Regions from separate parts of the Franconibacter daqui genome, predicted to be linked through region 2. Evidence: predicted binding sites of a transcription regulator. Region 2 holds the regulator's gene; each other region holds the start of a gene.

What was found. The regulator CRP, encoded in region 2, controls carbon source genes, mostly activating them, when cyclic AMP is high. The targets are predictions, from matches to a motif close to ATGTGANNNNNNTCACAT.
Region 1: a site for CRP is predicted at 1,416-1,433, ahead of udp (uridine phosphorylase). Genes of this name have one in related genera too.
Region 3: a site for CRP is predicted at 1,589-1,606, ahead of cdd (cytidine deaminase). Genes of this name have one in related genera too.

What each region holds. Positions count from the first base shown of each region.
Region 1 covers NZ_BMKJ01000009.1:18,443-21,722, forward strand. Annotated here, with positions in the region: gene rmuC (DNA recombination protein RmuC) at 1-389, opposite strand, end outside; gene udp (uridine phosphorylase) at 531-1,292, opposite strand; gene IEX01_RS20690 (dienelactone hydrolase family protein) at 1,548-2,372, shown strand; gene metE (5-methyltetrahydropteroyltriglutamate--homocysteine S-methyltransferase) at 2,505-3,280, opposite strand, start outside.
Region 2 covers NZ_BMKJ01000004.1:346,930-350,209, reverse strand. Annotated here, with positions in the region: gene IEX01_RS15545 (phosphoribulokinase) at 65-934, shown strand; gene IEX01_RS15540 (OsmC family protein) at 956-1,360, opposite strand; gene crp (cAMP-activated global transcriptional regulator CRP) at 1,669-2,301, shown strand; gene IEX01_RS15530 (YccS/YhfK family putative transporter) at 2,366-3,280, shown strand, end outside.
Region 3 covers NZ_BMKJ01000006.1:238,373-241,652, reverse strand. Annotated here, with positions in the region: gene sanA (outer membrane permeability protein SanA) at 1-519, opposite strand, end outside; gene cdd (cytidine deaminase) at 645-1,529, opposite strand; gene IEX01_RS18450 (CidB/LrgB family autolysis modulator) at 1,660-2,355, opposite strand; gene IEX01_RS18445 (CidA/LrgA family protein) at 2,355-2,750, opposite strand; gene dusC (tRNA dihydrouridine(16) synthase DusC) at 3,116-3,280, shown strand, end outside.

The DNA of each region.
Region 1 (3,280 bases), on a different contig from region 2:
ACCCGCCGGTTGCTCTGCTCAAAAATCCGATTGGCGAGATTTTCAAACTGCTCGCTCAGGCGCTGCTCGCTGTTCATCATCTGGCGCAGCTTCTCTTCGGCGTGCAGTTGGGTGGATTCAAGACGGGTAGTGACTTCGCGCAGGTCAGACTCCAGCGAGCTGTTAATTTCCCGCAGGCTGCGCAGTTCATTGTTGAGAAGTTCGCATTCGTCACGCCAGTGTAAGCTCTGTTCAAGCGAGGCTTTGGCGGCGCTCAGTTCGCCGTAAATATCGCGCTGTTCCGCCAGCAACTCCGCCTTTAGCTGCGCCGCCCGCTGGCTTGCTAACAGCCACCCTACCAGCACGCCCGCCAGAGCGATTATCGCCAACAAAATGTATGAGCTTTCCACAACGCCTCCTGCCTGAACTGCAACGCATGCCAGCAGCGATTGTGCTGTACAGATGTCCAGACGGGAAGCGTTTTTCGGTGAGGAGCGTAATTCCTGCGAGGAATTACGCAAAAAGGCCGGAGGGAGCCGGCCTTTGCAGGGTTAGATCAAGCGGCGCGCCGCTTCGACCACGATTTTCACGGCGTGGCTTTCGGTCTGCTTCATGGTTTCCGCGTTGGGGATTTCCTGCTGGGTGCGGTTGACGATAACGCCCGCCACCATGCCTGCGCGCAGCCCCTGACTTGAACACATGGTCAGCAGCGTGGCGGATTCCATTTCATAGTTCATCACGCCCATCGCCTGCCACTCTTCCATAGAACCTTTGAAGCGGCTGACCACCCGGCCGGAAAAGGTGTCGTAACGCTCCTGGCCCGGGTAGAAGGTATCAGAAGAGGCGGTCACGCCCACATGCGTCGTCGCGCCAACAGATTTTGCCGCTTCAACTAACGCTGTGGTACAAGCGAAGTCTGCCACCGCCGGGTATTCCATCGGCGCGAAATGCAGGCTCGCGCCGTCCAGGCGTACGGAGGCCGTCGTGACCAGCACATCGCCTACGTTGATGTGCGGCTGGATGGCGCCAGTCGTGCCGATGCGCAGGAAAGTCCGAATGCCCAGCTGCGCCAGTTCTTCCACAGCGATTGAGGTTGACGGGCCGCCGATGCCGGTGGAGCAAACAATGACGGGCTTGCCGTCCAGCTCAGCGCGCCAGGTAGTGAACTCACGGTGCGAGGCGAGCTTAACCGGGTTCTCCATCAGCGCAGCGATTTTTTCCACGCGCTCCGGGTCGCCGGGCACGATAGCAAGCGTGGCCCCCTGCAAATCATTTTTGGTAAGGCCAAGATGAAAAACGTCAGACCTGGACATAAAAGACTCCTCTGTAGGTCGGTGGGTCAGAAGAAGCAAAACGGTACTTTACAGAAGCCGCTCGCGCTTTTTCGTGACAGGATTCACTTTGATATAAACAGTTTGCATTATTTTTCCATTAATTAGTGATGCAAATCACACTTTACTGCTTGTAATGATAACTTTCGCTTTCGTACAGCGCGTTTTTGTTCAACGGTGAATTTACCATCGCACGCTATAGTTATCGGATGCGCTAAAAAGGGTACGGAGAATGCCATGACCAGTAACACAATAACCGACAACAAACCGGGTTTCGCCCCGTCCGTTTCTCCCGTTGCTTCAACGGTAGTCCAGACGCCAGAAGACGCCATTCTGGCCGGTGAAACCTCCATTCCTTCACAGGGCGATAATATGCCCGCTTATCACGCCCGCCCGAAAAACGCCGATGGCCCGCTGCCGGTAGTTATCGTGGTGCAGGAAATTTTTGGCGTGCATGAACATATCCGCGATATCTGTCGTCGTCTGGCGCTTGAGGGGTATCTGGCCGTGGCGCCGGAACTCTACTTCCGCCAGGGCGATCCTAACGATTACAACGATATCTCTTCTCTGCTCAGCAATCTGGTTTCTAAAGTGCCGGACGCGCAGGTGCTGGCGGATCTCGATCACGTCGCCAACTGGGCGGCGCGCAACGGCGGCGACGCGCATCGCCTGCTGCTCACCGGCTTCTGCTGGGGCGGGCGCATTAGCTGGCTCTACGCTGCGCACAATCCGCAGCTTAAAGCCGCCGTCGCCTGGTATGGCAAACTGCTGGGCGATAAAACGCTGAATTCGCCGAAACACCCGGTGGATGTGGCGACAGACTTGAACGCGCCTGTTTTAGGGCTGTATGGCGCGCAGGACACCGGCATTCCGCTGGACACGGTGGAAACCATGCGTCAGGCGCTGCGGGCGGCTAACGCCACTGCGGAAATCGTGGTGTATCCGGAAGCGGGACATGCGTTTAACGCCGATTATCGCCCGAGCTACCATGCCGAGTCGGCAAAGGATGGCTGGCAACGAATGCTGGCGTGGTTTGCGCGCTACGGCGCGAAAAAAGGATAAAAAAATCGCCCGGTTTTGCCGGGCGATTTTATTTTCAGACTGCCGCTCAGGGCTGGCGACAGCTCCGTTACCTCTCTACGACGCGCGAGTTTGCAGGGCGGGTCAACCTCCCTCCCCGGCCCCGACGAAACCTTACGCCTGACGCAGGTTTTGCGCCGCTTTTACCATATTGGCGAGCGCTGCGCGGGTTTCCGGCCAGCCGCGGGTTTTCAGGCCGCAGTCCGGGTTAACCCACAGACGATCCTGCGGCACGCGCTGGGCGGCTTTCTTCAGCAGCGCCTCAATCCATTCCACGCTCGGTACGTTCGGCGAGTGAATGTCATACACGCCCGGCCCGATTTCGTTCGGGTATTCGAACTCTTCAAACGACTCCAGCAGCTCCATATCCGAACGCGAGGTTTCAATGGTGATAACGTCCGCATCCAGCGCAGCGATGGAGTCCATGATGTCGTTGAACTCGCAGTAGCACATATGGGTGTGGATCTGGGTTTCATCTTTTGCCACGGCGGCGTTCAGGCGGAACGCTTCCACCGCCCACGCCAGGTAGGCCTGCCAGTCGCTGCGCTTGAGCGGCAACCCTTCGCGCAGCGCCGGTTCGTCAATCTGGATGATGCCGATGCCCGCCGCTTCCAGATCCGCCACTTCGTCGCGCAGCGCCAGCGCAATCTGCTTCGCGATGGTTTCGCGGGAGACATCTTCACGCGGGAAAGACCAGCAAAGGATTGTCACCGGCCCGGTCAGCATGCCTTTTACCGGTTTGTCGGTCAGCGACTGGGCGTATTTCGCCCATTCAACGGTAATCGGCTCCGGGCGGCTCACATCGCCAATCACTACCGGCGGCTTCACGCAGCGGGAGCCATAGCTCTGCACCCAACCGTTTTGCGTGAAGACGAAGCCATCCAGATGCT
Region 2 (3,280 bases):
CCGCCAGCGCCGGAACGCTGGCGTCAGTGGCGTACCTTTTTCGCGTATCCATGGAGTTCTCGCTATGTCATCAAGACACCCGGTTATCGCCGTTACAGGTTCCAGCGGCGCAGGCACGACCACCACCAGCCTTGCGTTTCGTAAGATCTTCGCTCAGCTAAACCTTCATGCTGCGGAAGTGGAAGGCGACAGCTTTCACCGCTATACGCGCCCGGAAATGGATATGGCTATCCGCAAGGCGCGCGATTTAGGCCGGCATATCAGCTATTTTGGCCCCGACGCCAACGACTTTGGCCTGCTTGAACAAACCTTTATCGAGTATGGACGCAGCGGCCAGGGGAAATCGCGCAAATACCTGCATACCTATGATGAAGCGGTGCCGTGGAACCAGGTGCCGGGCACCTTTACGCCCTGGCAGCCGCTGCCGGAGCCTACCGACGTGCTGTTTTATGAAGGGTTGCACGGCGGCGTGGTCACGCCGCATCACAATGTGGCGCAGCATGTGGATTTGCTGGTGGGCGTAGTGCCTATCGTCAACCTTGAGTGGATCCAGAAGCTGATTCGCGATACCAGCGAGCGAGGGCATTCGCGCGAGGCGGTGATGGATTCCGTGGTGCGATCAATGGAAGATTACATTAACTACATCACGCCGCAGTTTTCCCGCACCCATATTAACTTCCAGCGCGTGCCGACAGTGGATACGTCGAACCCCTTCGCGGCGAAAGGCATTCCTTCGCTCGATGAAAGCTTCGTGGTTATCCACTTTCGCAACCTTGAAGACATCGATTACCCCTGGCTGCTCGCCATGCTTCAGGGTTCCTTCATTTCTCACATCAATACGCTTGTCGTTCCCGGCGGCAAGATGGGGCTGGCGATGGAATTAATCATGCTGCCGCTGGTGCAGCGATTGATGGAAGGGAAAAAAATTGAATAAGGCGGCTGACGCCGCCCCGAGTCAGACCTCTACCACCTCATAAGAGTGGGTGATGTTGACCGCTTTGCCGAGCATCAGCGCCACAGAGCAATATTTCTCAGCGGAGAGATCCACCGCGCGCGCCACGGCCGCCTCCTTCAGCGCCTTACCCGTTACGATAAAGTGCAGGTTAATGTGAGTGAACAACCGCGGCGCTTCTTCGCGGCGTTCTGAGGTCAGTTTCACTTCGCAATCCTGAACGTCATGACGCCCTTTTTGCAAAATAGACACCACGTCGATAGCGCTGCAACCGCCCGCCGCCATCAGCACCATTTCCATCGGGCTTGGCGCTTTATCGCCGGAATTGCCGTCCATCAGGATTTGGTGCCCTGAAGCGGATTCGCCCAGAAACGTCAATCCCTCAACCCACTTTACTCGTGCCTGCATAATCATCACTCCGATGTATAAAAATTTTTGACAGATTACGCGCCAGTTGCGAAAGAGGCAACGGAAGGGCGACCTGCGTCAAGCTGAAACGAGACAATAGAAGACACCCATGAAAAGCTATGCTAAAACAGTCTGGATGCTGCGGCGATACATTGATGTTATGCATGTATGCAGAGGACAAGACAATTTACCGGCTGCGACGACATGGACAGCCAACTTCCCGGGATGCGGGAAGATAATGATTGCAAAGCCAGATGGGGGACCCGCGCCCCGTCTTTGGAGCCAGTTTAAACAGAGGATAACAGCGCATGGTGCTTGGCAAACCGCAAACAGACCCGACTCTCGAATGGTTCTTGTCACATTGCCACATTCATAAGTACCCATCGAAGAGCACGCTGATTCACCAGGGTGAAAAAGCGGAAACGTTGTATTACATCGTTAAAGGCTCAGTGGCAGTGCTGATCAAAGACGAAGAGGGCAAGGAGATGATCCTCTCGTATCTGAATCAGGGAGACTTTATCGGCGAACTGGGCCTGTTTGAAGAGGGCCAGGAGCGCAGCGCCTGGGTTCGCGCCAAGACCGCTTGCGAAGTCGCCGAGATTTCCTATAAAAAATTCCGCCAGCTTATCCAGGTGAACCCGGACATCCTGATGCGCCTCTCTTCGCAGATGGCGCGTCGTCTGCAAGTCACCTCTGAAAAAGTCGGCAACCTGGCGTTCCTCGACGTAACGGGCCGCATCGCCCAGACGTTGCTCAACCTGGCGAAACAGCCGGACGCCATGACCCATCCCGACGGCATGCAGATTAAAATCACCCGTCAGGAAATCGGCCAGATCGTGGGCTGCTCCCGCGAAACCGTTGGCCGCATCCTGAAAATGCTTGAAGATCAAAACCTGATCTCCGCGCACGGTAAGACCATCGTGGTTTACGGCACCCGCTAAGCCGCCTTAAAAAAACGGCGTGTCGCTTCGGTAACACGCCGTTTTTGTTTCTACACTTACCTCTATGTTTCGCCGTCTCATTTATCACCCGGAAGTGAACTACGCCCTGCGCCAGACGCTGATCCTGTGTCTGCCGGTGGCGGTTGGGTTACTGCTGGGCCATCTGCAACAGGGCCTGCTTTTTTCGCTGGTGCCTGCCTGCTGCAACATCGCCGGGCTCGATACGCCCCACAAGCGCTTTTTCAAACGTCTGGCGGTCGGCGCTTCGCTCTTTGCCGTCAGCAGTTTTACCGTGCAACTGTTACTGGCGGACAATCTGCCGCTGCCGCTTATCTTTTTAGGCATGGCGCTGCTGCTTGGCGTGACGGCGGAGATAAGCTCGCTGCATGCCCGGCTGCTGCCCGCTTCGCTTATCGCCGCTATTTTTACGCTAAGCCTTGCGGGGAACATGCCGGTCTGGGAGCCTATCCTGCTCTATATTTTCGGCACGCTCTGGTACGGGCTGTTTAACTGGTTCTGGTTCTGGCTGTGGCGCGAGCAGCCGCTTCGCGAGTCGCTAAGCTTGCTGTATCGCCAGCTGGCGGACTATTGCGAAGCGAAATATAACCTGCTGACGCAGCATACCGACCCGGAGACCGCCCTGCCCCCGCTGCTTACGCATCAGCAAAAAGTGGTGGACCTTATCAGCCAGTGCTACCAGCAGTTGCACATGCTGGCGGCCGGGAAACAGAGCGGCTATAAGCGTCTGCTGCGCACCTTCCAGATGGCGCTGGATTTGCAAGAACATATTTCGGTCAGCCTGCATCAGCCGGAGGAGGTGCAAAAGCTGGTGGAGCGCAGCCACGCCGAGGCGGTGATCCGCTGGAACGCACAGACCATCAGCGCGCGACTGCGCGTCATGGCCGACGACATCCTCTACCATCGTTATCCGCAGCGTTTCGCCATGGATAAGCAAATCGCCGCGCTGGAGAAAATCGCC
Region 3 (3,280 bases), on a different contig from region 2:
TTTAGGCGAGGGAACGGCGTAGCACTGCGCCTGGATGCCCATATGCAGCGCAATAAACAGCGCGCGCTCGCAGTGAAAGCGCTGGGTGATAATGATGAAATCGTTGGTATCAAACACTTTGCGGGTGCGAACTATCGAATCCAGCGTACGAAAGCCCGCGTAGTCCAGCACGATGTCCGCCGGGTCGACGCCTGCGGCGATGAAATCTTTGCGCATCGTCATCGGCTCGTTATAGCTCTGCTGCGCGTTATCGCCGGAAAGCAGCAGGTAGTTCACTTTGCCGCTGTTATACGCGTTCAGCGCGCCCTGAATGCGGTAGCGGTAATACTGGTTGATGACCCCGGTGCGGTAATACTTGGCCGTGCCCAGCACCACGCCAACCTGACGGTAGGGCAGGTCCTGCAGTTCATCATAAACGTAGGGAGAGGTCTTCCAGCTGATCCAGCGGTCAAGCCCCAGCGCAGTTAACAGCAATAAGCTAATCAGAACCAGCAGGCTGTATAACAAACGCTTCAACATTCAGGTACTCGGAGCAGGGGTGAAATTTCATCCAAGGCTACTTTACCCGTTGGACAAGAGCAAGAATCAGCGTATCGGTTGAAGCAATTTTCACCACTGCGGATGTTTTATCCGCAGGGTGGGCATCAGGCGAGTTCGATGCGTTCGACGGCGTCGCAACCAATGGCGCGAAGCGTAGCAACGGTTGCGTCCCATTGAACGATATTGGCCTGCGCTTTTTCTGCAAGCGACGCCCGCTGAATATCACGCCAGCCATAGCCGTTCAGGCTCAGCAGATTCAGCGCCGCCTGCAGGGGAGGCAGCGAGGGATTAAACGCGGCGTTTTCAGCATAGCTGCCGGTAAAAATCTGCCCGTCATGAGTTTGCAGGGCGACGCCGGAAGGCGACTGGCTGTAAGGCGCGTGGCTGCGGTTAGCCGCTTTTATCGCCGCGTCGCCGAGCGCTTCGCCTTTTAAGGCGAATGCATGATCCTCAGCGTCGAAAATCAGCGTTTTAATATCAAGGTCGCGTGGGCCGAAAGCGTCGGGCAGATAGTCGCCAAGCTTAGAGGGGGCACGTCCCGGCAGGTTAATGCGCAGGGTCAGGCCGCTGTTCAGCTCGTTCATAAACTGGCGGCAGTGGCCGCAAGGGGTGTAGTTCACGGTGATGGCGCAAAGGCCGCTTTCGCCGCGCATCCAGGCGTGGGTAATGGCGCTTTGCTCCGCGTGCACGGTCTGCTGCATCGCCACGCCGGTGAACTCCATGTTCGCGCCGAAATAGAGCGCGCCGCTCAGGCCGCGGGCTACGGCGCCGACGTTGAAATGGGAGATGTCAGTCTGCGCGCAGGCGGCCGCCAGCGGCAGCAGCGCGAAGGCGAGCGCTTCATCATCCAGCCCGCTGTGGCGTTTTACCTCTTCAACCTGACTTGCGCTCAGCATGGCCGGGAAATGCGCATCGGCGAGCCACGGCGCCAGGGACTCCTGGAGCGCGGCGGGAAGCTGTGCAAAAGCAGATTCAAAACGTGAATGCATGGGCTAAGCCTCTTATCAGTTTACTGGAGCCGTAGTTTACGGGCCTCGCTGGGCTTTATATGTGATTTTCGTCTCACTGCCTATGCAACAAATGAAATTTAAAATGAATTTGCGCGACGTATCGCAACTTTTAGCCAAAAACGGCCAGAATAACCGGGAATAAAAAGGGCGCGATGAGCGAGGTGATAATGCCGCAGATCACCAGCGCCAGAGAACTGAACGCCCCTTCCTGGTAATCCAGCTCCGCGCAGCGCGCCGTACCCAGGGCGTGCGAGGCAGTGCCCATCGCCAGTCCGCGGGAGGCTTTGGTGCGAATACGCATTAAATTCAGCAAACTGTGGCCGAATACCGCGCCGAGAATCCCCACAAAGATAACGCACACGGCGCTGATAGCCGGAATGCCGCCGATGCTGCCGCCTACCGCCATCGCAATAGGCGTCGTTACGGATTTCGGCAGTACCGACGCGGCGATTTCGGGGGTTGCGCCCATCAGCAGAGCGACAGAGGTGCCGGTTATCATCGCCACCACGCTGCCGATAAAACAGATGGTGATAATCGATTTCCAGCGCGCGCGGATCTGGTGCAGCTGTTCGTAAAGCGGAAACGCTAACGCCACCACCGCCGGTTGCAGAAGGTCATTCAGGATCTTGCTGCCCGCGAAATAGCGTTCATAGGAGATGCCGGTCGCCACAAGAAACGGAATGATAATAACCATCGACACCAGCAGCGGATTAAGCAGCGGCGATTTGAGTTTCGCCGCCAGCCTGCGTGCGCCGAAGAAGACCACCAGCGTCAGCGGCAGCGACCACCAGATATTCTCAAGCATCACTTTTTCTCCTTCTGCCCGATGACCTTGCGCTCGCCGTGGACCAGGTGCGAGCTCCAGCTCACCACCAGAAACACCAGAAGCGTGCTGATAAAGCAGGAGACGACTACCGGGCCAAACTGGGCGCGCAGCACATCCACATACTGCATCACGCCAATGCCGACCGGCACAAACAGCAGCGCCATATAGCGGATAAGCACATGGCAGCCAGGCTTAACCCACTTCGCGGGAAGGATCTGCAAAGAGAGCAGCAGGAAGAGAATCAGCATGCCGATAATGCTGCCGGGAATGGTTATCGGCAGCAGGGCGGCGATAGCGTTGCCCGCATATAAGCAGGCGTAAATTAACAAAAAAGCGCGTATGAATTGCCAGAGAGTCGTCAGCGTAATACTCATGAAAGTCACCCTTTGCGGAATGCATTCATCATACAATTAAAGCGTAAACTGTGCTACCGATCACACCATGAATTGTCAGCATACTTGATATTCCCGCAAGGCACAGTGGTGAACAGCGTTACGGCTTCGCTAAATCGCGACAGGTGTGCAAAGCGTGTCTCTTCGCACTCGTTATTACAACAAACGAAACCGAAAAAAGCGTTACGTAGAAGCGCTGGGCGGTACGCTGCGCCTGGACGGGCGATTTCCTGATGGCAAACACGCTGGCTTAACGGTCTGAGCAACCGCAACGCGGCGCGGTTAGCCTCTTTCAGCCAGCCGCCGCAGGCGCTACCATAGCGCCTCTTTTTCTTACGGGTAACGATATGCGTGTTTTACTGGCGCCGATGGAAGGCGTGCTCGATTCGCTGGTGCGCGAACTCCTGACGGAAGTGAACGATTACGATCTCTGCATCACCGAGTTTTTACGGGTGGTGGACCAGCTGCTGCCGGTGAAATCCTTCTATAAACTCTGCCCGGAGCTGCATCAG